One region of the Micromonospora sp. NPDC047793 genome, then DNA from elsewhere that is predicted to be linked to it. Evidence: riboswitches for the same ligand, from Rfam matches in the RefSeq annotation. Region 1 holds a riboswitch; each other region holds the start of a gene.
What was found. A riboswitch is a leader RNA that binds a small molecule or an ion and turns the genes downstream of it on or off. The one in region 1 is predicted to bind cobalamin.

Region 1 (9,368 bases):
CCGGGACCGCCCGTTCGAGGTGTCCGCCACGACGAGCCGCCGGGGCCGATCCTTGCTGAGCGCCGCGAGGTAGCGGCCGTCCGCGCTGGCGGCGATCGGGTACGACGGCAACGTCACGGGCGGACTCGCCGCTCCGGTCGTCAGGTCGATCCCCCCGTACCCGGTGCGCGGCCGGTCCTGCCACATCACACCACCCAGCTCGGCGGCCGTGCAGGACGCCTCCACCGACGGCTGCGCGATCGCACCCTCGCCGGTCACCGTGAGGCACCGGGATCCCGTGATCGACAGCCCGGCAGCGACGCCGGTGACCTCCCGGGCGTACGTGTGCTCGGGCAACGTGACGTCCCGCAGCCGACCGCCCACGAGCAGCGCGTCCCGCCGGTCCTCCGCCAGCCCTCGCGCGACCGTCGGGAACCGGGGATCACCCAGGGCGAGGTCGACGTGCCGCCGGACCGGCGTCACCCCCGCCACGTCGTCCCCGAACCGGTCCACCGCCAGCAAGCCGACCAGGTCGCTACGTCGCTCGTCCGCCACCGGCACCGCCAACACCGCCGCACCGAGCCCCCGCACCTCGGCCGGCAGGGGCGCCGACCGCACCGGCAACTCCGACTCCGCCCCGTCGGAGCAGCCGGCGACCGTCGCGAGAGCGGCCACCGCGATCAGGGCGGTCCAGCGGGTACGCGTCATCCCGCCATTCTGATCACCCCAGGCAACCACCGCGACTCGAGGTCGCCGGGCGAGGTGTGGAGGTTAGGAGGGGTCCCCTGCTAACGCCTCATGCATAGCAGGGGACCCCTCCTTACATCCGGCGGCGCCGGCGCGCTGGATTCCGCTATCCGAGCGACGATGCGATCTCGACCGCCTCGATCACCGTCAGCTCGCCTTCGAGGCGGTAGGTCACCCCGTCCTGCTCCCAGATCAGCGTCGCGGCGGCGAGCCGGGCGCTCTCCTCCCGCACCACCCCGTCCCGATCCACGTACGAGATCGGGTGCGGGCCGGGAATCCACGCCGCCTGTCGTCCGCCGACCTCCGTCCACTGCGCCCCGGATCCGCCGGCCTGTTTGAGGAAGACGCCGTCGAGCCGTCCGTCGAAGGCGTCCAGCCGGATCTGACCGCCCCGGTAGAGCAGCGTCGCCACCCGGTGTCCCCCCGCGCCGTCCGGGTCGGCCACCAGCACCCGGTCGGGCGGGCCGAGCGCGGACGGTACCCGGACCGGGAACCGCACCAGCCGGTGCACCTCGCCCAGATCGGTCAGGCGTTGCGCGGGCAGCGGCGACGGGGAAGCCGTCGGTGGCGGCGGGTCGGGTGCGGTGCTGATCGTGATGCCGGCGAAGCGCAGCAGTCCGGCCACCGCGTCGGCCAGCGCGGCCCGTCCGGGCGGCAGGGCGATCACCAGCAGGGCGGCGAGAAGCGCGGCCACCGCGTACCGCCATCGACGACGGCGTCCCTCGATGGTCCGCGAGGATCGGGCGGGGGCGGCCAGCCGGGCGCGGACCCGGGCGGTGACGTCCGGCGGCTCGGGGGTCTCCAGCCAGGCGGACAGCTCGCGCAACTCCCGTTCGAGGTCAGCCACGGCTCAGCTCCTCGACGTCGAGCAGGCCACGCAGCTTCACCAGGGCGCGGGACGTCCGCGACTTCACCGTGCCGCGTGCCCAGCCGAGCATGGCGACCGTCTCGTCCTCGGACAGGTCGAGGAAGTAGCGGCAGACGATCACCTCGCGGTCGCGCTCCGGCAACGACCGCAGAGCCTGGACCAGGGTGGCTCGCCTTTCCCCGGCGAGGACGGCGTCGACGGCCCCGTCCTCGGCGGCCTCCGAGTACGGTGCCGCCCGGGCGGCCCGCAGCACCAGACCGGTACGCCGGTCGCGCGACCGGTGCAGGTTGCGTGTCTCGTTCGCCACGATCGCCAGCAGCCACGATCGGAACGAGGCGTCGCCGCGATAGCGAGACAGTTTCCGGTAGCCCTTCACGAACGCCTCCTGGACCATGTCCTCCGCGTCAGCTCCCGCGCCGAGCAGGATCGCCGTCCGGTACGCGGACGCGGTGTGCCGGGCGACCAGGAGTTCGTACGCCTCCAGGTCACCTGCCTGCGCGCGGGTGACGAGTTCCTCGTCGTCCAGGGGAACCTCCGGTGGGATCACTGTCCTGACACCGGTCGTGGCGTTCAGGTTCCACTCTCCGCCGACGGAACCGGAATCGGCGTGACGGTGTCATCCGGGCATGATGGCGACGAGGACGACCACCCGCCGTACCCTGTTGTCCGCGCTGGTGGGCGCGGGTGCCGCGACGCTGGTCGGGTGTGATCCGACCGGGTCACCGGTGGCAGGCGTGCCGCCGGATCCGCTGCTCGTGGACCTGGCCGACGGACTCGGCCTGCTTCGTGGTGCCGAACGGCAGGTGGTCCCGCACGCCGTCGCCACCGCCGACGGGCGGTCGGTGTACGCGAGCACGCCGGAGGGTGCCGACACCGCGTTCTGGCGGATCGAGACCGCCACCGGTGTCGCCTCCGCCCGGGTGCGGCTGCCCGGCCGCTGGGTGCCGCAGACGGTCTCCGCCGACGGCACGTGGGTGGCACTGACCACCGAGGCGGTGAGCGTCACCGCAGCGTCTCCGGCCGGGCGGGACGCCACGCCGGTGCTGATCGCCGACGCGGGTGGGGTGCGGCACCGGCGGCGACTGCCGGGCAACGTCGTCCCGGAGGCGTTCACCCACGACCACACCGGCCTCTTCGTGCTGGAGTGGCTGCCGCCGCAGACGCCGGACCGGTACCGGGTTCGGGTGGTCGACCTCGCCACCGGTGTGGCCGGCCCGTTGCAGACCCGCCTCAAGCAGGCGATCCCGGCGGGCGCGGAGGAGGAGATGCGCGGTGACGGGCGTCAGGCGGTACTCGCCCCGGACCGTCGCGTCCTGTACACGCTCTACACCCATCAGCCCGAGCATCGGCACACCCGGGACCGCATCAGTGGACGGCCGGGGAGCGACGTCCACGCTTTCGTGCACACGCTGCACCTGCACGAGCGGTGGGCGTACTGCGTGGATCTGCCGCACCCGTTCGGGGAGGGAACGGCCGACGGGCACGCCATGGCGATCGCCCCGGACGGTTCCCGGCTGTACGTCGCCGACCTGACCTCCGGGACCGTCGCCGAGATCTCCACCGAGGAACTGACGGTACGCCGTACCGCCGTCGTGCCCGGGGCGTCCGGCCCGGCGTACGCGACGGCGGACCACGATCGGCTCTTCCTCGGCGGGGCCGGTGTGCTGCGTACGGTGGATGCGGTCGGTCTGCGGGTCGTCGCCGAACGACCGGTCGACGCCCCCGTCACTGGTCTCGTCCTCGGCCCCGACGGCGGCCGTCTCTATGTGGGTGGGCCGTCGGCGGTGCGGTGGCTCGACCCGACCAGCGGTGCCGAACTGGGTCGTGTCGCCGTGCCCGGCCTGGTGGGGTTGCGGGGTCCGGTGCCGTCGTCCTGAGCGGGTGTCACCGTCGGTCAGAAGAGGGATTCCCGGTGTGACCGGGACGTCCGACCCGTCCGATTAGGGTGACCAGCGTCGTCGTACGTTAGGGGGATCAGAGAACAGGATCGGGCCACCAGTGGGCTCCTGAGGCCGCGTCTTCTCTGGTACGAACGTAGGAGTTTCGACGAGAGGACAGCGCCCTTATGACCCATGCCCTGGTCACCGCCGAGAACCTCAACGACGCGCTCGACGACATCGTGGATCGGGTGCCCGGTGCCAAGTTCGCGGTGGTGCTCTCCCCGGACGGCATCATGCTGGGGGCCTCGCGGGGCATCGACGAGGAGATCGCCGAGGAACTGTCCAGTGTGGTCTGTGGGCTCCAGGCGCTCGGTCTGGCCGCCGCCCGATTGTGCGGTGAGGGTGAGCTGCACCAGGTGGTGGTGCAGATGTCGCGGGCGTTCCTGTTCCACGCCACCACCGGCAACGGGGCGATCCTCACCGTCGGTATCGACGGCTCGGCGGAGGTGGGGGACATGGCGTACGAGGTCGCCCTCTTCTGTGCCAGGGCCGGGCACCACCTGCCGGTGTACGTGGAGCCGGCGCCCCACCTGACCGGGCGGTGACCCGCTAGCCGCGGTCGCGCTGCGCGTCGTACGACGGCGCCGGGTTGGCCGCCTGCCACAGTTCGGCCGGCAGGTTCGCGATGACGTCGTCGTGGTCGGCGGGGGCGACGTCACCTCGAATGGTGTCCAGGACCGCCCGGATGCCGGCCTCGGCCAGGTCGGGATCGACGTCGGCACGGCCGCCGACGCGGTCGACGAACACGTCGAGCCCGAAGCGTTCGGCGGTCTCGCTGGGCGCGAACGTGTACGCCCGCAGCCCTTCCGGGAGTCGGTCGGCCAGGTCCCGTGCCTCGCCGCCGTCGATCCGCTCGGCGAGCGTGGTCAGGGTGGCGCGCGCGATGGCGGTCGCCTGCTCCGTCGACGCGCCGGTGCGGTGCGCCACGGAGTCGATGAACTCGTTCTCGTCCAACCGGTCGGCCCCTTCTCGCAACGGATCTGGCGTCTACCCGTGAATCGTCGTGACAAACGGCACTCTTCACCCGCGTACGGTCGCGGTGGCATCGACGAGTCTTGTGCGTCGGTGTGCAGAACGGATAACGTCGCGCCGTCGCGGTAACGGGAAGCCGGTGTGATACCGGCGCGGCCCTCGCCACTGTGACCGGGGAGTTCACTCCGACTTGTACGCCACTGGGTCCGTGGAGGACCTGGGAAGGCCGGAGTACGCGACGATCCGGGAGCCAGGAGACCGACCCCGACATGTGATCTCGTCCACGAGGTGTTGGAAGGGGAGGTCGACTCATGCACATCGCTGAGGGCTACCTACCACCGGTGCAGGCGGCGGCATGGTTCGCGGTCTCGACACCGTTCGTCATCCACGGTGCGCGCAACCTGGTCCAGCAGGTCCGCGCGAACCCCGACGCGAAGCTGTTGCTCGGCGCGGCCGGGGCGTTCACCTTCGTCCTGTCGGCGCTGAAGATCCCTTCGGTGACCGGCTCCTGTTCCCATCCGACGGGAGTGGGTCTCGGCGCGATCCTGTTCCGGGCACCGGTGATGAGTGTGCTCGGCACGATCGTGTTGCTGTTCCAGGCGCTCCTCCTGGCGCACGGCGGGTTGAGCACGCTCGGCGCGAACGTCTTCTCGATGGCCATCGTCGGCCCCTGGGTGGCCTTCGGCGTGTACGCGTTGATCCGCCGGTTCGGTGGCGGCCTCGGCATCTCGGTGTTCTTCGCCGCTGCCCTGGCCGACCTGGCGACGTACTGCGTGACCAGCGCGCAGCTCGCGCTGGCCTTCCCGGATCCGGATTCGGGCTTCGTCGGCGCGCTGGCCAAGTTCGGGTCCATCTTCGCGGTCACCCAGATCCCGCTGGCGATCAGCGAGGGGCTGCTCACGGTCCTGGTGGTCCGGCTGCTGGTCCGGGTGAGCCCGCAGGAACTCCGCCGGCTCGGCATCCTGCGCCGTCCGGCCCCGACGACCCAGGGAGCGGTGGCGTGAAGTCGTTCGGCCGGACCAACCTGTTGTTGCTGCTCGCCGTGGTGGCGTTGGCGGTGGCGCCGCTGGTGCTGGGGCTCGGCAGCGGCGAGGAGCCGTTCGCCGGTGCCGACGCCCTCGCCGAGGAGGCGATCGTCAACGACCATCCCGACTACGAGCCGTGGTTCAGTTCGATCTACGAACCGCCGTCGGGTGAGATCGAGTCGGCGTTGTTCGCGCTTCAGGCCGCCCTCGGTGCCGGGTTCCTCGGCTATTACTTCGGGGTGGCCCGGACCCGGCAGCGGCTGCGTGGCGAGCAGTCCGCGACCGGGGAGAAGACCACCGACTAGTGCTCGCGTTGGACGTGGCGGCGTACGCCAGCCCCTGGCGACGCCGCCACCCGGTGGAGAAGGCCCTGTTGGCCCTGGGGCTGTTGAGCTGTTCCCTGCTCCTGCCGCCGTGGCCGGGCGCCCTGGTGGTGGGCCTGACCGCAGCGGTGGCGTTGCTCGGGCCGGCGGCGCTGCCGCCGCGTCTGCTGGTGCGGGTGGCCCGGACGCCGTTGCTGTTCATCCTGACCGGCTCGGTGCCGATGCTGGTGGCGGTCTCCGGTCCGACGCAGTTCCGGTGGGCGCCGGAGGGGCTGGTGACGGCCGCCACGACCGCCGGTCGGGCCTGCGCCGCGCTGCTCTGCCTGCTGCTGTTCGCCGCCACCACGCCGCTGGCCGACGTGCTGCCCCGGCTCCAGCGTCTCGGGGTGCCCAGCGCGGTCACCGAGGTGGCCGCGCTGATCTATCGGATGCTGTTCCTGCTGCTGGAGAGTGTGCACGCGGTGCGGCAGGCCCAGGCGGCCCGGCTGGGTTACCGGACCTGGGCCAGCACCTACCGGTCGCTGGCCGGGCAGGCCGGCGCGGTCTTCGTCCGGGCGTTCTCGCTGGCCCGGCGCTGGGAGGAGGGGTTGGCGCTGCGCGGTTACACCGGCTCGTTGGCGGTACGCACCGAGGTCCGCCAGCCGTCGGCGGCGTTCCTGGTCGTCACCGTGCTGCTGCTGGCGGCGGTGGTGCTGGCCACCCGGTTGCTGGTGGTGCTCGGGTGAGCGGCGATCCGCCGCTGTTGGAGCTGCGCGGGGTCAGTTTCGGGTACGAGGCGGAGCGTCCGGTACTGACCGGCGCCGACCTGTCGGTGCCGGCCGGGCGGCGGATGGCCGTGCTGGGGCCCAACGGCGGTGGCAAGACGACCCTGTTCCGGCTGATGGTCGGATCGCTGGCCGCCGACGCCGGCACGGTGCTGGTCGGCGGGGTGCCGCTGCGCCGGACCCGGGCGGGGCTGCTGGACGTCCGTCAGCAGGTGCAGCTGGTGCTCCAGGACCCCGACGACCAGTTGTTCGCCGCGACCGTCTTCCAGGACGTCTCGTTCGGGCCGGTCAACCTCGGTCTGGACGACGCGCAGGTGCGGCAGCGGTGTACCGAGGCGCTGGCCGCGTTGGAGATCGGCGACCTCGCCGACCGTCCCACCCACCTGCTCTCGTACGGCCAGCGTAAGCGGGTGGCGATCGCCGGGGCGGTGGCGTTGCGGCCCCGGGTGCTGATCCTGGACGAGCCGACCGCCGGACTCGACCCGTCGGGGGTGGAGGCGTTGCTGCGGACGCTCGACGCCCTGCACCGGGCCGGCACCACGCTGCTGCTCGCCACGCACGACGTGGACCTGGCGTACCGGTGGGCCGACGAACGGGTGCTGGTGGCGGGTGGCCGGATCCGGCAGGGGGTGTCCGGCGCCGAGTTGGGCGGCGGGGACCTGCTCGACGGTGCCGCGTTGACTCCGGCGTGGGCACCGGTGGTGCATCGGCTGCTGGACCGCGTGCCCGGCCTGGCCGGGGCCCGTCCGCGTACCCCGGGGGAGTTGGCGCGGCTCCTGGAGACTCCGGTCGGTACCGCCCGAAAGGTTCCGGAAGGACCTTGACGCATCGATCGACTTAGTTACGATCTGCGTAATGCGACGGATTTGCCCGGAGCGCGACACCGGCTTCGACCCGACCGACGTCCACCCCGCCTGGCTGCCGCCGGCCGCGTTCCGCGCCGTCGGTTCCCGGCACACCCTCGTCCACGGTGACGGCCTGCTCGTCGACACCGTGTGGCACGAGGTCCGGACCGCCTGCGCCACCCACGGCGGCACGGTCCGCCGGTCCGCCGACGGCCCACCCGCCCACCTCGTCCTCACCCTGACCGACCACCGTGCGTCCACAGTGGACGGCGACGGGACGCAGGGCGTCCTCGACGCCGCGCGGGCCGACCTGGACGCCGCCGGTGGCGGTCCGCTCGGTCCCGAGGGGTACGCGGTCGTCCGCCACGGCGAGGTCACGGTGGTGCTGGCCGACGCACCGGCGGGCCTGCTCCACGGGCTGTTCCACGTGGTCCGGCTCGGGGAGTCGGCGTTCGGCGCACCGCATCCGGCGCGGGCGTACCGGCCGGTGATGCGGCGACGGATGCTGAACCACTGGGACAACGTCGACGTGCATCCGGTGATGGGCCAGGTCGAACGCGGGTACGCCGGCGGGTCGATCCTCTGGCGTGCCGGCCGGGCACATCCGGACCGGGCGCGGGTGCGGGCGTACGCGCGGTTACTGGCGGCGTGCGGGATCAACGCGGTGTCGGTGAACAACGTCAACGTGCACGCCACCGAGGCGCGGCTGCTCACCGACCGGCTCGACGACGTCGCCGAGATCGCCGAGGACCTGCGTCCGTACGGCATCCGGGTGCACCTGTCGGTGAACTTCGCCGCGCCGGTGATGGTCGGTGGGCTACCCACCGCCGACCCGCTCGACGAGACGGTGCGTGCCTGGTGGGCCGGGACCACCGCCCGGGTCTACGCCCGCATCCCGGACTTCGGCGGATACCTCGTGAAGGCCGACTCGGAGGGACAGCCCGGCCCGTTCAGCTACGGCCGCGACCACGCCGACGGGGCGAACCTGCTGGCCGAGGCGCTGGCACCGTACGGGGGCGTGGTGCACTGGCGGGCCTTCGTCTACAACCACCGCCAGGACTGGCGGGACCGCTCCACCGACCGGGCCCGCGCCGCCGGTGACCACTTCGCCCCGCTCGACGGTCGCTTCCGGGACAACGTGATCGTGCAGGTCAAGCACGGTCCGCTGGACTTCCAGACCCGGGAGCCGGTGTCACCGGTGATCACGGCGATGCCGGACACCCGGTTGGCGGTGGAGTTCCAGGTGACCCAGGAGTACACCGGGCAGCAGCGGCACGTCTGCTATCTGGCGCCCTGGTGGCACGAGGTGCTGCGGTTCACGCCGTGGGGCGAGGACGGGCCGACGGTCGCCGACGTGGCCGCCGACGGGGGCGGGCTGGCCGCCGTCTCCAACGTGGGCGACGACCCGTTCTGGACCGGTCACCCACTGGCCCAGGCCAACCTGTACGCCTACGGCCGGCTCGCCTGGGACCCGCGTCTGCGCCCGGAGGACGTGCTCGACGAGTGGATCGACCTGACCTTCGATCCGGCGGCCAGCGCCGATCCCGAGCTGCTGCGGCGGACGCTGCACGGGGTCATGGACGACTCGTGGCGCACCTACGAGCGGTACACCGCCCCGCTGGGGGTGGGTTTCATGGTGCGCCCCGGGCGTCACTACGGCCCGGACGTCGACGGGTACGAGTACACGAGCTGGGGCACCTACCACTTCGCCGACCGGGACGGGGTGGGCGTGGACCGCACCCGGGCCACCGGCACCGGCTTCACCGGCCAGTACCCGCCACCCTGGTCGCAGGTGTACGAATCGGTGGAGCAGTGCCCCGACGAGCTGCTGCTCTTCTTCCACCACGTGCGCTACGACCACGTGCTGCACAGTGGCAGCACCGTCGTGCAGCACATCTACGACAC
Region 2 (9,368 bases), on a different contig from region 1:
GTCGAGGTCGTACCGGGTGGACGGCCGGACGTGGTGCAGCGACGGTGGCAACTGTCGGTGCCGCAGGGCCAGCACCACCTTCAGCAGCGACGGCATGCCGGCGGTGTTGAGCAGGTGCCCCAGGTTGGTCTTGACCGACCCGAGCCAGCGGGGCGTGCCGTCGGGGCGGGGCGGGAACGCGGCGGCCAGTGACCGCGCCTCCACCGGGTCACCGAGGCCGGTGCCGGTGCCGTGCGCCTCGACGTACGAGACGACGGCCGGGTCGAGCCCGGCGTCCGCGTACGCGCGGGCGATGACCTCCCACTGCCGCTGCGGATTCGGGGCGAGCAGGCTCAACGACCGGCCGTCGTTGCCGACGGCGGTGCCGGCGACCAGCGCGAGCACCCGGTCCCCGGCGGCGTACGCGTCGTCGGGGCGGCACAGGACGAGCGCCGCACCGCCCTCGCCGGGCACGAAACCGTCGGCGTCGGCGTCGAAGGCGCGACACCGCCCGGTCGGCGACAACGCCTCGGCGGCGTCCAGCAGCCGGTAGGCGGTCTCGGTGAGGTTGAGGTTCACGCCGCCGACCACCGCGATGTCGCACTCGCCGGTGGCCAGGCTGCGCGCGGCCAGGTGCAGCGCGACCAGCGCCGACGAGCAGGCGGTGTCCACCGCGATCGCCGGGCCGACGAGGTCCAGCGTCTGCGACAGCCGGGCCGCGACGAGATTGCGCAGGTTGCCGACCAGCGCCGATGGTCCGGTCACCGCACCGGTGGCGGCCAGCAGCTCGGGGTAGGCGCTCTCGCCGACGGCGGCGAAGACGCCGACACGTCGACCCTGCCGGCGCGGGCCGGCGTACCCGGCCCGTTCCAGCGCCTCGTACCCGATCTCCAGGAACAGTCGGGCGTGCGGGTCGGTGAGCCGGGCCTCCTCGTCGGAGAGCCCGAAGAAGTCCGCGTCGAGCTGCATCGGGTCGTCCAGGAAGGACCCCCAGCGAGGTCGGCCGTCCTGCGGCGTCCACCGGTGCTCCGGCACCGCCCGCACCGCGTCGACGCCGTCGACGAGCCCGCGCCAGAACTCGTCCGGGTCGTCCGCGCCGGGGAACCGGCAGGCCATCCCGATGACCGCGAGCGGCGTCGCGCCGGAGCGGTCGTCCGGTGCCGGTGGGACGGGACTCCCGAGCGGTGCCGTCCGGGTCGCCGACGGCCCGGCCAGGATGCGGTCGGTGAGCGCGGCGACGGTGGGACAGTCCCGCAGGTCCGCCGGATCGAACGTGGTGCCGAGGGCGTCCTCCAGCCCGGCCAGCACCTCCATCGCCGTGAGCGACGACCCGCCGATGGCCAGGAAGCGGTCGTCCGCCGCGATGGTGTCGGCGGGCCGGTCCAGCACCCGGGCCCAGACCGCCCGGACGACCTGCTCGACCCGTCGCCGGGACAGCGGCCCCGAGGACGGCGGCGCGGATACCGGGTGTGGGTCCGTCGAGGTCGCCGGTGGCGCGGGGTCGGACGTCGACGGGCGTGGGCGGCTGGTCGCCGCCAGGTGCCAGCGGCGTTCCCGGTCGGCGAAGTCACCGGCCAGGTAGCGTTCGCGCATCCGTCGCCGCCGCAGCTTGCCGCTGGTGGTGCGGGCGAACGCGCCGGGCGGAAGCGGCAGCACCCGCACGTCGTGGTGCCCGGCCGCCTCGGCGACCCGGGCCCGCGTGGCGTCGAGCACCACGGCTGCCCCGGCGGGCGGACGGGCCCAGGCCACGAAGACCACGATCCGCTCGCCGCCGCTGTCCGGGTCGGTGCAGCCGACCACCGCGGTCATCGTGGCCGGCAGCCCGGCGGTCGCGGCGGCCACCGCCTCCAGGTCGGACGCGTGGAACGTCCGGCCGTTGACGAAGATCACGTCCTTCGCGCGGCCGGTCACACAGAGCCGGCCGGCGCGCTGGAAGCCCAGGTCACCGGTGCGCAGCCAGCCGTCCACGAAGGTCTCCCGGCTGGCCTGCGGATCCCGGTGGTAGCCGCGCGCCACGTTCGGGCCGCGTACCTCGACCAGGCCCACCCGATCCTCGGGCAGCGGACGGTGCCGCTCGTCGACGACGCGTACCTCGCAGCCGGGCACCGGGTGTCCCAGGTCCATCAGCTCCACCGCGTGCGTACCCGGCGCGGTGCTCACCGCCCGGCCCCGGCTCAGCGCGGCACGGTCCAGCAGCAGCGGCGCGGCGACCTCCCCGGGCGGCGGGAAGGTCACCGCGAGGGTCGCCTCCGCCAGGCCGTACACCGGTCGCAGGGCGGCCGGGGCGAGCCCGGTCGGGCGGACGTGCGTCAGGAAGGCCCGCCACACCGTGGGGGAGATGGGCTCCGCGCCCACCACCACGCACCGGACGCGGCTCAGGTCGAGCGTGGCGAGAAGATCCGCCGGGACCCGGCGGACCGCCAGCGCCAGCGCGAAGTTCGCCGCCGAGAGCAGGGTCGCGCGATGCCGGTGGGCGGCGGTGAACCACAGTGCCGGGCGCTTGGCGAACGCCATCGGAGGTACGCGGACCTGCGTGCACCCGATGGCCAGCGGGGTCAGGTGGGTGCCGATCAACCCCATGTCGTGGAAGTACGGCATCCAGGTGACCAGCACGTCGTCCGGTCCGGCGCCGCTGGCCAGCCGGGACTGCTCCACATTGGCCAGCACGTTGGCGTGGGTCAGCTCCACCCCGCGCGGCGTGCCGGTGCTGCCGGAGGAGAACTGGAGGAACGCCACGTCGTCGGGGTCGGCGGCGAACGACTCCTCCAGCGGGGGGCTGGTACGCAGGTCGGCCAGCCGCAGCACCAGGCCCGCCAGCCCGTCGGCGACCGCCCCGGTGGCGTCGTCCACCACGGTCACCGCGTCGGCGAGCAGCTCGCGCACCGCCCGTACCCGGGCCGGTTCGGGCGGCAGCGGCACCGGGACCAGCCCGGCGGCGAGCGCCCCCCAGAACAGCGGCTGGAAGTCGTCGCCGGCGTCGGCGACCAGGATCACCGGGGTGCCGGGGATCACGCCGGCCGCCCGGTAGCCGCCCGCCACCCGCAGCGACTCGTCCCGCAACTGCCGCACGGTGACGGTGCGCTCGGTGCCGTCCTCGCGAACGTGCACGACCACCTGGTCGGGTGCGCGATCTGCGGCCTGGACGAGGACGTCGAGCAGTGTCCGTCGGTCGCCGGGTCCGGCCGCAGTCTGCACGCGACGATGCTAGTGGGCATGATCGAGTACCCGGCCGACGGTCGCCGGGATGCCCGTCATCTGACACGCGACACGCCCGGCACAGCATCTGGTGTTGCCATCTCCGCACCGCACCCATATATGGTGTGCCCCGTAGCTGGTTCGACCGCCGCTCCACGGCGGTCGAGGCAAGAGGGAACCCGGTGTGAATCCGGGACTGCCCCGCAGCGGTGAGTGGGAACGACCGCCGTCATCACGCACTGGACCCGCCAGGTCTGGGAAGCGACGGCCAGTAGGCGCGAGCATCAGGCCCACGAGTCCGAAGACCTGCCAGCGCGCCGCACGCGACGTGTGCGGCGGTCGAAGGCCGCGTGGGACGGCCGACGCCAGGAGCTGGTCGTGACGGCAGCAGTGCCGTCGGCAGACCGGCGGCGTCCTCCCGCGCGGACCCGACGATCTCGGGGACAGGCGTGAGGAGGGGAACATGACGGTGACCCAGGAGCAGGCGGGGCCGGAGCAACGCCGGCACGTCATGCAGGTCCGCAAGCGGAACGGCGACACCGAGCCAGTGGACGTCAACAAGATCGTCAAGGCGGTCGAGCGGTGGGTCGCCGACCTGGACGAGATCGACCCGCTGCGGGTGGCGACGAAGACCATCAGCGGGCTGTACGACGGCGCGACCACGGCCGAGATGGACAAGCTCTCCATCCAGACCGCGGCCGAACTGATCGGTGAGGAGCCGCAGTACTCGAAGCTGGCGGCCCGACTGCTGGCCGCGTACGTGGACAAGGAGGTCCGCGGACAGCAGGTGGCCAGCTTCAGCCAGTCCATCCGGTACGCACACGGCCTGGGCCTGATCGGCGACGACACCGCCGCGTTCGTGGCCCGCAACGCCCGCAAGCTGGACGACGCCGTCGACCCGGCGGGGGACCTGCGCTTCGAGTACTTCGGCCTGCGCACGGTCGCCGACCGCTACCTGCTGCGGCACCCGCAGACCCGGCTCGTGGTGGAGACGCCGCAGTACTGGCTGTTGCGCGTCGCCTGCGGCCTGTCGCAGACGCCCGGCGAGGCGATCGGCTTCTACCGGCTGATGTCCAGCCTGGCCTACCTGCCCAGCTCACCGACGCTGTTCAACTCCGGCACCCGGCACACGCAGATGTCCTCGTGCTTCCTGGTCGACTCGCCGCGCGACGAGCTCGACTCCATCTACGAGCGCTACCACCAGGTCGCGAAGCTGTCCAAGTTCTCCGGCGGCATCGGCATCTCCTGGTCCCGGGTACGCGGTCGGGGCGCCCTGATCCGGGGCACCAACGGCAGGTCGAACGGCATCGTGCCGTTCCTCAAGACGCTGGACGCCGGGGTTGCCGCGGTCAACCAGGGCGGCCGTCGCAAGGGCGCGGCCTGCGTCTACCTCGAACCGTGGCACCCGGACGTGGAGGAGTTCCTCGAACTGCGGGACAACACCGGCGAGGAGTCCCGGCGTACGCACAACCTGAACCTCGCCAACTGGATTCCGGACGAGTTCATGCGCCGGGTCGAGGCGGACGGCGACTGGTCGCTGGTCGACCCGTCGGACGCCCCCGAGCTGCCCGACCTGTTCGGTGAGGCGTTCGACGAGGCGTACCGCGCGGCGGAGAAGAAGGCGGTCAAGACCGTCAAGGCCCGAGACCTGTACGGCCGGATGATGCGGACGCTCGCGCAGACCGGCAACGGGTGGATGACCTTCAAGGACGCCTCGAACCGGCTCTCCAACCAGACCGGTGCCCCGGGCAACACCATCCACCTGTCGAACCTCTGCACCGAGATCCTGGAGGTCAACGATGACGCCGAGACGGCGGTCTGCAACCTCGGGTCGGTCAACCTGGGCGCGCACGTCACCGCGGACGGGGTCGACTGGGAGCGGCTGCGCGCGACGGTGCGGACCGCCGTGGTGTTCCTGGACCGGGTGATCGACATCAACTACTACCCGGCCGAGCAGGCGGCGGCGTCGAACCCGCGCTGGCGCCCCGTCGGGCTCGGGCTGATGGGCCTCCAGGACGCGCTCTTCACGCTGCGCCTGCCGTTCGACTCCCCGGCCGCCCGGGAGCTGTCGACCCGCGTGCAGGAGGAGATCTTCCTGACCGCGTTGGAGACCTCCGCCGGGCTCGCCGAGCGGTTCGGCCCGCATCCCGCGTACGCCGAGACCCGCGCCGCCCGGGGTGAGCTGCACCCGGACCTGTGGGGCGCCGAGGTCGGCCAGACCGAGCGGTGGGCCGCGCTGCGCGAGACGATCGGTCGGCACGGCCTGCGGAACTCGCTGCTGGTGGCGATCGCCCCGACCGCCACCATCGCCTCGATCGCCGGCTGCTACGAGTGCATCGAGCCGCAGGTGTCCAACCTGTTCAAGCGCGAGACGATGTCCGGCGAGTTCCTCCAGATCAACACCTATCTGGTCCGCGAACTGAAGGCGCGCGGGCTGTGGACGGCCCCGATCCGGGAGCAGATCAAGCGCGCCGAGGGTTCCGTGCAGGGCGTGGTCGAGCTGCCCGCCGACGTACGCGAGCTGTTCCGGACCGCGTGGGAGCTGCCGCAGCGGGCGCTGATCGACCTGGCGGCGGCCCGCGCCCCCTTCATCGACCAGTCGCAGTCGCTGAACCTGTTCCTGAGCGCGCCGACCATCGGCAAGCTCTCCTCGATGTACCTGTACGCCTGGAAGTCCGGGCTGAAGACCACCTACTACCTGCGGTCGCGTCCGGCGACCCGAATCCAGCAGGCCACTGTCGCCGTCACCCCGAGCGTCACGCCGGTCGTGGCGGTCAGCGACGACGAGGCGTTGGCCTGCTCCCTGGAGAACCCCGAGAGCTGCGAGGCATGCCAGTGACCACCGTCTCCGAGACCAGCACCAGCACCGGCGTGGGGGAGCGGCACCTGCTGCTCGACCCCGGCATGGACCTGACCCTGCGGCCGATGCGCTACCCGCAGTTCTTCGACCGCTTCAAGGACGCCATCAAGAACACCTGGACGGTGGAGGAGGTCGATCTGCACTCCGACCTCGCCGACCTGGCCAAACTCTCCCCGGCCGAGCAGCACCTGGTGTCCCGGCTCGTGGCGTTCTTCGCCACCGGCGACACCATCGTCGCCAACAACCTCGTGCTCAACCTCTATCAGCACGTCAACTCGCCGGAAGGCCGGCTGTACCTCTCCCGGCAGCTGTTCGAGGAAGCGGTGCACGTCCAGTTCTACCTAAACCTGCTGGACACCTACGTTCCGGACGAAAAGGAACGGTTCGAGGCGTTCGCGGCGGTGGAGAACATCCCGTCGATCGCCCGCAAGGCCGAGTTCTGCTTCAAGTGGATCGACTCCATCTTCGACCTGCGCGAGCTGCGGACCCGCGAGGACCGGCGGGCCTTCCTGCTGAACCTGATCTGCTTCGCCGCCTGCATCGAGGGCCTGTTCTTCTACGGCGCTTTCGCCTACGTCTACTTCCTGCGCTCCCGGGGGCTGCTGCACGGCCTCGCCTCGGGCACCAACTGGGTGTTCCGCGACGAGTCCATGCACATGGCCTTCGCCTTCGACGTGGTCGACACCGTCCGCGCCGAGGAGCCGGACCTGTTCGACGCCGAGCTGGAGCAGCAGGTCAAGGACATGCTGGCCGAGGCGGTCGAGTGCGAGGTGCAGTTCGCCGTCGACCTGCTGGAGCAGGGCGTCTCCGGCATGTCGCCGGCCGACATGCGGGAGTACCTCCAGCACGTGGCCGACCGGCGGCTGGCCGTCCTCGGCATCGCACCGATGTACGGCAGCGGCAACCCGTTCGCGTTCATGGAGTTGCAGGACGTCCAGGAGCTGTCGAACTTCTTCGAGCGGCGGGTCTCCGCCTACCAGGTCGGGGTGACCGGCTCGGTCAGCTTCGACGACGACTTCTGAGCCGCTGAGGTGTACCGCTGTCCCGGGTGGCAGGACGCCGCCCGGGACAGCAGCGCTCCCGGCTCGTGCTCCGGTCTGCGTCCGGCGCCGGTCCGTGCTCCGGTCGGTGTCCGGCTGGGTCATGTCATCGGCCCCTTTCGAGCTGAGTCGTTTGCGCTATCGGCCCCCCGCGATCCGTCCCTGCTGTCAGCTCGACAGGGCCCGCACCCGACTCGCCGGCCCGCACCTCGCGTCCCGCGCCGCACCCCGCGTCCCACGCCGCCCTGCACCCGCGCGGGTGCAGGGCGAGGTCGGGTAGTCGGGCCGGGGGTCGGTCAGGAGCCGGCCGGGCAGCACCTGCCCCCGGGTGACGGCGTCCGCAGGTCGACGCGGATCGCCTCCAGGAGAACTCCGGACGCCTGCTCGACCACGACGGGCGCGCGAGCCCGCAGTGGATCGGCCGGGCCGGACGGGGCCGGCGGCAGCGGGACGAGGGTGCAGTCGGTGACCACCACGTCTCGGTATTCCAGCACCCGCACCGAGTGGTCGACCTCGCTGCGTCCCCAGCCCGCGATCCGCACCGCGTACAACGGGCCGTTCCAGGCGACGTGGATCCGCGACACCCGGATGCGTTCGCCGATCGAGGTGCCGTGCGCCCGGTGGAAACGGTCGGTGTTGTCGCCGGGCAGCAGCCGGAAGCCGATCTCCACCTCCGACAGGCAGGCCCGGTCCACCTCGACGTCGTGCACCGAGCTGAGGTAGAAGCCCTCGAAGGCGTCGGAGACCCGCAGGTCGGAGATGGTGACGTGATGCGGGTGGTAGGAGGGGCCACGGATCGCGTCGACCCCGTCGCCGACCGCTCCCCAGTGCACGGCGACCCCGGTGCAGCCGCCGACGATCGTCACGTCGGAGATTACGACGTCCCGGACCGCACCGACCAGGGTGACGCAGTTGGCCGTCCGGGTGCCGGGACGCTCCACCCGGACACCGTGGATCCGTACGTCGGAGATCCACTCCGTCTCGGTCGGGTAGAGGTACCTGCCGACGGTGACGGCGGTGCCCCGGTCGCCGCCGTGCGAGCCGGGGGCACACGGCGGCGGGCGCAGACCGATGTCCCGCACGGTGACCCGCGAGCCGAGCACGTGGATCAGCGGCTCGCCGTCCGACGCGGACGAGGTCAGCCAGGTCCGGACCGTCCCGTCCGCCGGTGGGGCGCCGGCCAGGGTCCAGCCGTCGCCGACGACCAGTCCCCGGTCGAGCGGGTAGGTGCCGGCCGGCAGCCGCAGCGTGCCGCCTGACCCGGACCCCAGGATCCGCGCCACGGCGGCCCGGTTGGCAGTCGGGTCGTCGGTGAGTACCGGGTCGTGGCCGGGGGAGCCGGTCACGACCACTCCAGCTCGACGACCCGGCAGACGACCTCGCAGACCCGTCGGCGCATCGCGGTGGCGTCGGGTTCGTCCACTCCGATCAGCACCGGACCCGGCGTCGTCCGGGTGACCACCACGTCGAGCGTCTCCGCGTCGTCGGTGGTCACCGCCACCCGGCAGTCACCGCCGTCGACCAGGTTCGCGGCGCGTACGCGGAGCTGCTCCGGGCGCGGTGGCCCGGTGAACGGCGACGCCTCGAACAACGCGTACCCGGCCCCGCGCTGCGCCACCCGGACCGCCTTCAATACGGTCTGTGCCTTGCCGCGACGCATCCACGCCCGACGGGGGTCGCGGATGGCGGAGGGAGCCACCGAGGCGGTGGTCACCCGGAGGCGGCACCGCACCGACGTGGCGTCGGCGTTGACCACGACGAATCCGGTGCGGGCGGGACCCTCACCGCGCCCGCGTGCCCCCACCAGACCACCGGCGCTGGCCAGGCCGGTGTGCTGGGCGGCCTGCCCGGTCACCCGGCCCGAGGTGCCCGGCGGATCGACGTCGTCGAGTGCGGTGACCTCCACCTGGTTGATCCGTACACCGACCGCGGCCAGCGCGCTCAACGACGGGGACGCCCACGCCGGCAGCGTCGCCTCCGCTACCTCGACGATCAGCAGCTCGTCCGCGCCGATCTCCTCCGCGCCCAGGTCGAACTCGACCCAGGCGTGCGCCTCGACCATCCGTAGCCGGCCGTGCTGACGGCGGATCAGGGCGGCGACCCGGTCGGTGCCCTGTGCCCGGACCATCACCAGCCGGGGCAGCTCGCGGACGCCCCGGGTCGGTGCGGCCACCCGGGACCAGGCGGTCTGCGAGGCGCCGTCGACGTGCAGGTCGACGCGGACGCGGACCGCCCGCCCGCCGGTGCGGACCTTGAGGACGACCGCGCCGGAGACGCCCTGGACCCGTCCCAGG
Region 3 (9,368 bases), on a different contig from region 1:
GGGCGTACGTCTTCAGGACGGTCATGTCAGCTCCTGTACGTTGACGTCGTCGACCAGACCGTAGGCCCGCACGACGGCCGGGGTAAGTACGCACCTTTCGGTAACCGGTGCGGGTGAAGGAGCAGCGGCACGTGGACGAGCCGTCTCCCGGTACGCCGACGGCGGCGCAGGTGGCCCAGGTGCACCTGGTGGCCATTGAGGTGTTCGGCGTGGTCGGCACCAAATGGGCCCTGCCGGTCATGGAGGCCATCGGCACCGACACGCGTCGCTTCGGTGAACTGCACCGCAAGGTCACCGGCATCAGCCATCGGCTGCTGACCGCGACGCTTCGTCAACTGGAGCGGAACGGGGTGGTCGACCGGACGCTCCACCCCACCGTGCCGCCTCGCACCGATTACCGGCTCACCCCTGCCGGTCTGGAACTCCATCAGACGATCAACGGGTTCTGCCGGTGGAGCCGCCGTCATCTGGACGACGTCCTGGCCTCCCGCCGCCGGTTCGAACAGACGTGACGCCGTCCTCTCCGGCCGCGCGGTGGCGGCCCGGACGAGGAAGACTGCGGGTATGGCTGACGAAGACGACGCGAAGGCGGCGCTGCTGCACTACCTGCAGGCAACGCGCGACGACCTGATCTGGAAGCTCGACGGACTCAGCGAACGCGAAGTCCGACTCCCCCGCACGCCGACCGGCAACAATCTGCTGGGGATCGTCAAGCATGCGCTGAACACCGAAGCCGGCTACTTCGGTCCCACCTTCGGTCGCGCGTTCCCGACCCCGGAGGAACTCGTCTCCGAGTCGGATTTCGACGAGGACCCGCAGGCGGACTGGTACGCGCGGGAGGACGAGACGAAGGACGGCCTGATCGACCTGTACCGCCGCGTCGCCGTCTTCGCCGATCAGACGATCACCCGGCTACCGCTGAACACGGTGGGACAGGTGCCGTGGTGGCGGCCGGAGCGGCAGGCGGTGACGTTGCACCGGGTCATCGTCCACGTGACCTGGGACCTCGCGCGTCACGCCGGGCACGCCGACATCCTGCGCGAGCAGCTCGACACGAGAATCGGCCTGCGGCAGGAGAACACCAACATCCCGACCGACTATCCGTGGCCGGATTACCTCGCCAGGTTGACCCGACTGGCCGACCGCTTCGCCTAGCGCCTGGCCGATCGCCGTGTGCGGACGGGGTTACGCTGGCCGGGTGCGGTTGGTCATCATGGCGGACACCCACCTGCCGAAACGTGCCCGGGACCTGCCGGCCGAGCTGTGGGCGGCCGTCGACACCGCCGACCTCGTGATCCACGCCGGCGACTGGGTCGACGCGTCGTTGCTGGACGACCTGGAGCGACGTCGTGCCCGACTGATCGGCGTCTTCGGCAACAACGACGGCCCCGAGTTGCGTACCCGGTTGCCGGAGATCGCCCGCGCGGACGTCGACGGCCTGCGGATCGCGGTGGTGCACGAGACCGGTCCGGCCGGCGGCCGGGAGCGGCGGTGCGCGGCCCGGTTCCCCGACTGCGACCTGCTCGTGTTCGGGCACTCCCACATCCCCTGGGACAGCGAGGCGCCCGGTGGCCTGCGGTTGCTCAACCCCGGTTCGCCGACCGACCGGCGGCGCCAGCCGTACGCGACGTACCTCACCGCCGAGGTGACCGAGGGTCGGCTCGACGCCGTGACGCTGCACGAGGTGCCGCGCTGACACGGGGTGAACCGGCGCGCGGATCGGCATAGTCTGGGCCCATGCCGAAAGCGATCTGGAACGACCTGGTCATCGCCGAGAGCACGGACACCGTCGTGGTCGAGGGTAACCACTACTTCCCCCGCGCGGCGCTCCGCGACGACCTGTTGCGCGAGTCCGACACGCACACGCACTGCCCGTGGAAGGGCACCGCGTCCTACTACACGCTCGATCACGACGGGAAGACCAGCGTGGACGCCGTCTGGTACTACCCGGAGCCGTTGCCGGAGGCGGAGATGGTCCGGGACCGGGTCGCGTTCTGGAAGGACGTCACGGTCGTCGGGTGACCACCAGCGCGGTCGCCCAGAGCACCACGGCCGCGCCGAGCGAGGCGACAGCCGCCGCGAGTTCCGGCATTCCCCAGACGTACGCGCCGAAGGACGCGACCGCCACCAGGGCGAGTGCGAGCGCTGTCCACACGTACTCGCGTTGGCGGAGGATCGCGACGAGCGGCACGAAGTGCGCCGCGACGATGACCAGGACGAGGGTGGGGATCAGCCTCGGGTGTCCGGTCGGCACGGCGACCAGGCAGACGCCGCCGATCAACAGTCCCTGCACGACGCCGACCCGGTTGAACCGGCGCATCCAGGACGCCGACAGTCGGCGGTGGTCCTGCGGTCGAGGCCGGGTCATCCCCAGGGCGAGGACGATGGCGGTGATCACGGTCGCGGCGACGAGCAGCGGGATGCGCGCGGCGGTGGGCGCGAGGTGCAGTCCGGAGACCGCCCAGAGCAGGGCGAAGCCAGCGAGGACGAGGGTCCCGGTGCGGGCCAGGGCGCGCTCGGACACGGCGACGTCCTCGGTGCGCGTGCGGGTTTCTCCGGTGTCGGTCATGACGTCCCTTCCCTGGTCACGGAGCCGGGCAGCAGGTGTCCGAGCAGAAGTTTGAGGATGAGCATCGGTGCCAGCCAGGCGAGTGCCGTCGGGACCGGTGACAGCGTGACCGCCGCGACGAGCAGCACGGTCGCGGCCGCGAACGCGAGTGGGCGTTTCAGCGTCGGTCCGGCGATGGCGATCGGTACGGCGGCGGCGAGGGTGCCGGCGTAGAGCACGATCGCGGTCGACCACGGGTACGCGGGCAGGACTAACGCGACGACGGGCAGGTGGACGTGGGCCGCCACGAAGACCAGTTGTCGTCGGACAGCGTCGGTGCCGGTATGGAACCGCCTCGACGCGGACACGGTGGCGTTCACGACGGCACCACCGAACAGGTCGAACCCGAGCACCGTCAGCAGGAGCACGATCGGCACCGGGTAGCCGGCAGCGGCGCCGACGGCCCCGGCGACGGTCGCGCCGATACCTGCGGTGAGGTAGCTGAGCCGACTTTCCGCCCGCGTGGCCCCGGGCGCGACGAGCAGGTCGTTGAGCCGCGAGACCGGACCGCGCGACGGAAGCGGGGGCGTTGTCGTGGGCATGGCTGCCGTTCGCTCGCAGGACGGGTGGTGAACTATCGCTCAGCATAGTGAACGTTTATGCACCCGTCGAGTCGAGGGTCTGTCCGGAGGAGCCCGACTCGACGACGTCACTCAGCCGTCGGCCGGGACGGGCTCCTGGATCGCCGTGCCGGAGTAGAGCCGGTCGATGGTGCCCCACCAGCGCCGCAGGCCGTCGTGGCCCATCGGATCGGTGCCGAGCACGTCGGTGATGCGGTCGCGCAGCAGGATGATGGAGAGCTCGTGGGCCAGCAGCACGACCGCGAGCTGTGCCCGGTCCACGTCCGGGGCGACCGCGCCCGCGTCGGCCATCCGGTGCATGAGCGAGTCGGCGAACCCCTGCAGCATCCGATACGCCTCGACCGAGCGCGACGTGGTGCCGACGAGCAGGTGCGCGAGATACCGGGTGGCCGACGGGGAGGACAGCGCGTCGGCCGACGCGAGGAAGCGGTCGGGCGGGCCGGAACCGGCTGTCTCGGCGAGTGCCTCCAGCGCGTTGCCCAACACGCCCAGCACGTGCGCGTCCACGGCGGCGACCAGGCCCTCCCGCGACCCGTAGTGCTTGATGATGAGCGACTGCGAGACTCCCGCGCGCTCCGCCACCTGCTTGAGCGACGCGGCCGCCGGCCACTGTTCGCCGAAGAGTTCCAGGGCCGTGTCCCGAATGATCGCCTTGGCGGTGCGATCCTCGGGTGCATACATGTTCACCACAGTAGCAATCCCGGCGTTCGCTGCGAACGGGCCGGCAGTGCCACCGGCGTCAGGTCAGTGCCCCGGCCATCCGCCGCACTCCTTCGGCGACCAGTTCGGGGGTGGTGCCGAGGTTGAATCGCGCGTGTCCCGCTCCCCCGGTGCCGAAGACGGGGCCGGGACTGAGCGCCACCCGGCCGCGTTCGAGGAAAGTCGCGGCGGGGTCGTCACCGAGACCGAGGGCGCGGCAGTCGAGCCAGGCCAGATAGGTGCCCTCGCCAGGGCGGTATCGGACCGCGGGAAGGTGTTCGGCGAGTAGCCGGGCGAGGAGACGACGGTTCTCGTCGAGATCGGCCAGGAGGGCGTCGAGCCAATCGCCGCCGTCCCGCAGGGCGGCGACGTGGGCCAGCACTCCGACATGGCTGGGGCTCTCGTTGACCCAGGCGGGGATGCGGGCGAGATCGTCGACCGCGGCGGGTCCGGCGACGGCGACGGCGGCCTTGAGACCGGCGAGGTTCCACGCCTTGGACGCGGAGATCACCGAGAAGCCGTTCTCGGCGCCCGGCACGCTCAGGTACGGCGTGAACCTCGCCCCGGCCAGCACCAGCGGCGCGTGGATCTCGTCGACCACCACACGCACACCATGTCGGTCCGCCAGTGCGGCGACCTCGGCGAGTTCGTCGGCGGTGTGCACGCTGCCGGTCGGGTTGTGCGGGCTGCACAGCAGGTACGCGGGCCGGGAGCCACGACGTGCCGCGCGCCGGAACGCGTCGTCCAGGACCGTCATGTCGATCCGGCCGTCCGCGCCGAGCGGGGCCTCTTCGATGGGGCGACCGGTACGCCCCACCACCTGGTAGAACGGCGCGTAGACCGGGCAGTTGACCACGACAGCGTCCGTCCGGCCGCAGATCACGTCGAGGACCTCGACGATGCCGCTCATCACGTCCGGGACCATCGTGGTGCGGTCCACGGCGATGCCGTCGAAGTCCCAGCGGTCGCGGGCGAAGTTGGCGAGCGCCTCGGCGTAGGCGGTGCCGGCGGGGTAGCCCGTGTCACCACGTCGGACGGCCTCGATGATCGCGTCGACGACCGGCCCGGCCAGCGGCGCGTCCAGCTCCGCCACGAACATCGGCAGCACGTCGCCCGGGTGGGCGCGCCACTTCTCGCTCGTCCGCTTCCGGAGCTGATCGAGGGTGAGCTGCCGCAGGGGCGTGGTCTCGGAGGTCACGACACCGAGACTAGTGACTCGATCTTCCGGCAGCGCCGACGGACGACGGTGTCCGGTAGGGTGCTCGGCGGCACGAACTGTTGCGAGGTGCCCCGCCGGTGGTGGGGAGAATCGGGAAGCCGGTGAGAGTCCGGCACGGGCCCGCCGCGGTGACCGGGGAGCTGCCGCCCACGCGCGTCACGCGCAGCCACTGGCCCGGCTCGGGCCGGGAAGGCGGGCGGTGAGGTGACGATCCGGAAGTCCGAAGACCGGCCTCGCGCCTGGTTGCCCTGCCGTGAGGGCAGGGCCTGGAGCGCAGCGGGAGCCTGCCCATGTTCGACGATGTGTACGAGGTCATCCACGCCCGCCGGGACGTACGGGGCGAGTTCACCGGCGCGCCGATCCCGGCCGAGGTCCTCGATCGGGTGCTGGCCGCCGCGCATGCCGCGCCCAGCGTCGGCCTGTCGCAGCCGTGGGACTTCATCCTGGTCCGCGATCCTGGGTTGCGGGCGGAGTTCCACCGCCACGTGCAGCAGGAACGGGACGTCTTCGCCGCCGGTCTGCACGGGGAGGAGGCGCGCCGGTTCAGCCGGATCAAGATCGACGGGGTGTTGGAGTCGACGCTCTCCGTCGTGGTGACGTACGACCCGGACCGGGGGTCCCCGACGGTGCTGGGTCGGCACGCCATCGCCGACGCCGGCCTGTACTCGGTGTGCCTGGCGATCCAGAATCTGTGGCTGGCGGCCACGGCCGAGCGGCTCGGCGTGGGGTGGGTCTCGTTCTACCGGGAGCCGTTCGTGCGGGACCTGCTGCGGATCCCGGCGGGTGTCCGCCCGGTGGCCTGGCTGTGCCTGGGTCCGGTCACCCACCTGGAGCAGGTGCCGGACCTGGAGCGACACGGCTGGCGGCAGCGCCGTCCCTGGCAGGCAGCGGTGCACCGGGACCGGTGGGAGCCGTCGGACCACTGACCCCGGGTACGCGTCAGCCGGGGGCGAGGAGGCAGAACTCGTTGCCTTCCGGGTCGGCCATGACCGTCCACGGGAGATCGTCGCGGCCCACGTCCACGGTGGTGGCGCCCAGGGCCCGCAGCCTGTCCACCTCGACCTGCGGGTCGTCACCGGGATACGGGCGGACGTCGAGGTGGACCCGGTTCCAGCCGGTCTTCGCGTCGGGCGTGCGGAGGAAGTGCAGGTACGGGCCCACGTCGGCGGCGGAGCGCAGGACCGCTGCGCGGTCGGTGATGTCGTGCAGACGCCAGTCCGTGGCGGTGCTCCAGAAGTCGGCCATGGCGCGCGGGTCCGCGCAGTCGACCACGACGGCGGCGACCGGTCCGACGTCCTGGAGCGTCGGCCGGGGTTCCAGGACGCAGAACTCGTTGCCCTCCGGGTCGGCCATCACCGTCCACGGGACGTCGCCCTGACCCACGTCGGCGGGGGTGGCGCCGAGTTCCTTCAGACGCGCGACCGTCGCGGCGTGATGGTCCGCCGAGGTGGTGGCGAGGTCGAGGTGTACCCGGTTCTTCGCCGTCTTGGGTTCTGCGGAGACGACGAGGTCGACGAAGACGGCGACCGGGTCGGGATAGTCGACACCCTCGGGTTCGAGGTTGGTGACGCCTGGCTCCTCGCTGGAGATCCCCCAACCGAGCGCCGCCGCCCAGAAACCGCCCAGCGCGGAGTCGTCCCGGGCCTTCATGTTGATCTGCACGAGTCGCGTTGCCATCCGGCGATGCTAGCGGCATCGCGAAACGAATTCGATTTACTTGATGCCAGTCGATACACCTCCGTGAAGTTTCGGAATTCACGCCCGACTTGTCCGTATTAGAGCTTTATCGTGTCCCTGCGTGACAGCACGCCAACGGGGATGCACGAGGAGGACAAGTTGACTGGACCGACAGGGATGACGACGGGCGAGTCGAGCAGTCGAGGAGGTCGTCGCAAGCTCAAGGCGATCCTGGCCGGCGGGCTCGCGCTCGGCCTCGGCGCCACGATCACCCTCGCCGCCTGGAACGACTCCGAGTACGCCTCGGGCACGTTCACCGCCGGTAGCTTCAGCATGGAGGGCAGCACGGACGGCACCACCTACGCCGAGCACCCGACCGCCGGCACGGCGGCGGCGTTGGCGTTCAGCACGGGCTTCGACAACATGAGCCCGGACGACGTGGTCGCCGCACCGTTCGCGGTGCGCCTGACCGCGGCCACGACGTACGACGCGACCGTCACGGTGGCCTCGGCCACCCCCGCACCGCCCACCTTCGTCGGGCTCACCTACGGCATCGCGACCGTCCCGACGTTCGGCGACTGCAGCCCGGAACCCACGACTCCGACGTGGATCGTGGCCGAGGGCACCGCACTCGACTCGGTGACCGGTGCGGTGTCGTTCAACCTGACCCAGGGCACTCCGCCCACGACACCCGGCGCTCCGGTGTTCCTGTGCTTCGTCGTCACGGCGGACGACGGTCTGGTGCAGGGCACGTCGGTCACGGAGACCTGGCAGCTCCTCGCCGAATCCGTGTAGGTGGTGGCCGTGGTCAACCGTCGCACGCCGGCCGGGACACCACGGCTCCGCCGGACCCGTGCCGTACTCGCCGGTGCCCTGGTCATCGGCCTGGGCACGACGTCCACGCTCGCCGCGTGGACGGACGGCGAGTACGGCACCGGGTCGTTCGCGGCCAGTGTCTTCGGCACCGAGTCGCAGACCGCGTCGAGTACCTGGGCCAGCCACACCCCGGCGGTGAACGCCGCGACGCTGGCGTTCACCGCGACGGCGATGTCCCCCTCGGTCTCGTTCTACGCCTACCTCGACATCCGGACGACAGCCACGACGAACGTCGGCGGCACGGTGGCGCTGACCGGTTCGTCCAACAACGCCGGTGCCCTGCTGCCGGTACTGGAGTACCGCGTGGTGCGGACCGCCACCACCAGCACCACCTGCGCGGCCGCCGCCTTCACCGGTACGCCGACATGGATCGTCGGGCCCAGCTACCTGGGCATCACCTCGGTTCCCGGGTCGCCGGTGTCGTCGGCCATCACGGCGCCGGCCGGCGCGACGCCACAGTTGCGGTTCTGCTTCGAGGCACGTGTGCAGTCCGGAGCCGGCAACGCGTACCAGGGCACCACCGGTGCGGTCACCTGGGAATTCACTGCCACGTCTACGTAAAGGACCGGTCGGATGGTGGGACCAGCGCGTCAGCGGCGTCGACTCCTCGCGAGGGTCGGCGATCTGGCGCTGACCCTGCTCGCCGTCGGCGGGACGGTGTGCGTCGTCCTCGTCCCGCTGGCGTTCTTCTTCGACATCTCGCTCATCCTGTTCAAGACCGGGTCGATGAGCCCGAGCATCCCCGCCGGATCACTGGCGGTGGTGCGGGAGATCCCCGCGTCCGAGGTCGTCGTGGGAGACGTCGTGACCGTCGACCGTTCGCCGCTGGCACCGATCACCCACCGGGTGGTCGAGATCGCCGACGGGGGTGGGTCCACGCGCCTGCTCACCCTGCGCGGGGACGCGAACGACTCCAACGACACCGCTCCGTACGCGGTGACCCACGTACGGCTGGTCGAGTGGTCGGCGCCCCGGCTCGGGTACGCGGTCCGCACCGTATCGAACGTGTACGCGATGAGCGCGATCACGATCAGCACCGCCGCGATCGTGACCTGGGCCTTCTGGCCGCGCAGCGAGCCCCGGCCACCGGCTCGCCATCGGCGGACGGGGCCGGACGGGGCGACACCGGATCGAGAGACGGACGCGCACCCGAGTTCGACCCTGCGATGCCTCCTTCTGGCCGTGGCGGTGCTGCCCGGTGTCACCGCTGCGGTGCTCGCGGCACCGAGCCCGGCCCGCGCCGACCCGACCGAGGAGGTCATCCGGAGCCGGTACCTCACCCTGGTCTCGATCGGCGACGAGGCGCGGATGACCACCATGTCGCCGGAGGAACCCGTGCCCTGGCAGGTGGGTGTCTCGGCACACGCGCCGCAGCCGGGCACGGTGACCATCTCGCTGTCGGCCTCCGGCCCGCTCGCCGCCAGGCCGGACGGACTCCAGGTGACCGCCGCCGTCTGCCCGCAGCGGTGGGTGAAGGGCGGCTGCCCCACCGGCCAGGAGAAACAGGTCCTCGCGGACGGTCCGGCCACCAGGTTGACCACGGCACCGGTCACCATCGACTCGATGCGCGCCGATCAGCAACGGTGGGTCCTCGTCACCGCGAGCCTGCTCGCCGGCGCGACGGCCGCCGGGTCGGCGGACCTGGTCGTCACCGCGACCGGGTTCGGCGACCGGGCCTCGGCCGGCGGCACGGTCGGCCCGCTTCCGC

Region 2: it holds a riboswitch for cobalamin, as region 1 does, so the genes downstream of both, ABZ738_RS16750 (ribonucleoside-diphosphate reductase subunit alpha) here and ABZ738_RS07860 (energy-coupling factor ABC transporter permease) in region 1, are expected to answer to the same signal.
Region 3: it holds a riboswitch for cobalamin, as region 1 does, so the genes downstream of both, bluB (5,6-dimethylbenzimidazole synthase) here and ABZ738_RS07860 (energy-coupling factor ABC transporter permease) in region 1, are expected to answer to the same signal.

What each region holds. Positions count from the first base shown of each region.
Region 1 is NZ_JBEYSG010000003.1:24,481-33,848, forward strand. It holds gene ABZ738_RS07830 (hypothetical protein) at 1-687, opposite strand, end outside; gene ABZ738_RS07835 (hypothetical protein) at 833-1,573, opposite strand; gene ABZ738_RS07840 (RNA polymerase sigma factor) at 1,566-2,141, opposite strand; gene ABZ738_RS07845 (hypothetical protein) at 2,221-3,471, shown strand; gene ABZ738_RS07850 (roadblock/LC7 domain-containing protein) at 3,660-4,079, shown strand; gene ABZ738_RS07855 (DUF2267 domain-containing protein) at 4,084-4,488, opposite strand; cobalamin riboswitch at 4,583-4,788, shown strand; gene ABZ738_RS07860 (energy-coupling factor ABC transporter permease) at 4,818-5,510, shown strand; gene ABZ738_RS07865 (energy-coupling factor ABC transporter substrate-binding protein) at 5,507-5,836, shown strand; gene cbiQ (cobalt ECF transporter T component CbiQ) at 5,836-6,579, shown strand; gene ABZ738_RS07875 (ABC transporter ATP-binding protein) at 6,576-7,442, shown strand; gene ABZ738_RS07880 (alpha-glucuronidase) at 7,474-9,368, shown strand, end outside.
Region 2 is NZ_JBEYSG010000007.1:167,431-176,798, forward strand. It holds gene ABZ738_RS16745 (amino acid adenylation domain-containing protein) at 1-3,174, opposite strand, end outside; cobalamin riboswitch at 3,295-3,503, shown strand; gene ABZ738_RS16750 (ribonucleoside-diphosphate reductase subunit alpha) at 3,638-6,013, shown strand; gene ABZ738_RS16755 (ribonucleotide-diphosphate reductase subunit beta) at 6,004-7,056, shown strand; gene ABZ738_RS16760 (hypothetical protein) at 7,371-8,420, opposite strand; gene ABZ738_RS16765 (hypothetical protein) at 8,417-9,368, opposite strand, start outside.
Region 3 is NZ_JBEYSG010000009.1:133,456-142,823, reverse strand. It holds gene ABZ738_RS19565 (VOC family protein) at 1-25, opposite strand, end outside; gene ABZ738_RS19560 (helix-turn-helix domain-containing protein) at 114-512, shown strand; gene ABZ738_RS19555 (DinB family protein) at 565-1,155, shown strand; gene ABZ738_RS19550 (metallophosphoesterase) at 1,199-1,696, shown strand; gene ABZ738_RS19545 (DUF427 domain-containing protein) at 1,738-2,022, shown strand; gene ABZ738_RS19540 (hypothetical protein) at 2,006-2,569, opposite strand; gene ABZ738_RS19535 (hypothetical protein) at 2,566-3,150, opposite strand; gene ABZ738_RS19530 (TetR/AcrR family transcriptional regulator) at 3,262-3,870, opposite strand; gene ABZ738_RS19525 (aminotransferase class I/II-fold pyridoxal phosphate-dependent enzyme) at 3,929-5,086, opposite strand; cobalamin riboswitch at 5,155-5,358, shown strand; gene bluB (5,6-dimethylbenzimidazole synthase) at 5,398-6,033, shown strand; gene ABZ738_RS19515 (VOC family protein) at 6,047-6,784, opposite strand; gene ABZ738_RS19510 (SipW-dependent-type signal peptide-containing protein) at 6,944-7,579, shown strand; gene ABZ738_RS19505 (hypothetical protein) at 7,589-8,221, shown strand; gene ABZ738_RS19500 (signal peptidase I) at 8,234-9,368, shown strand, end outside.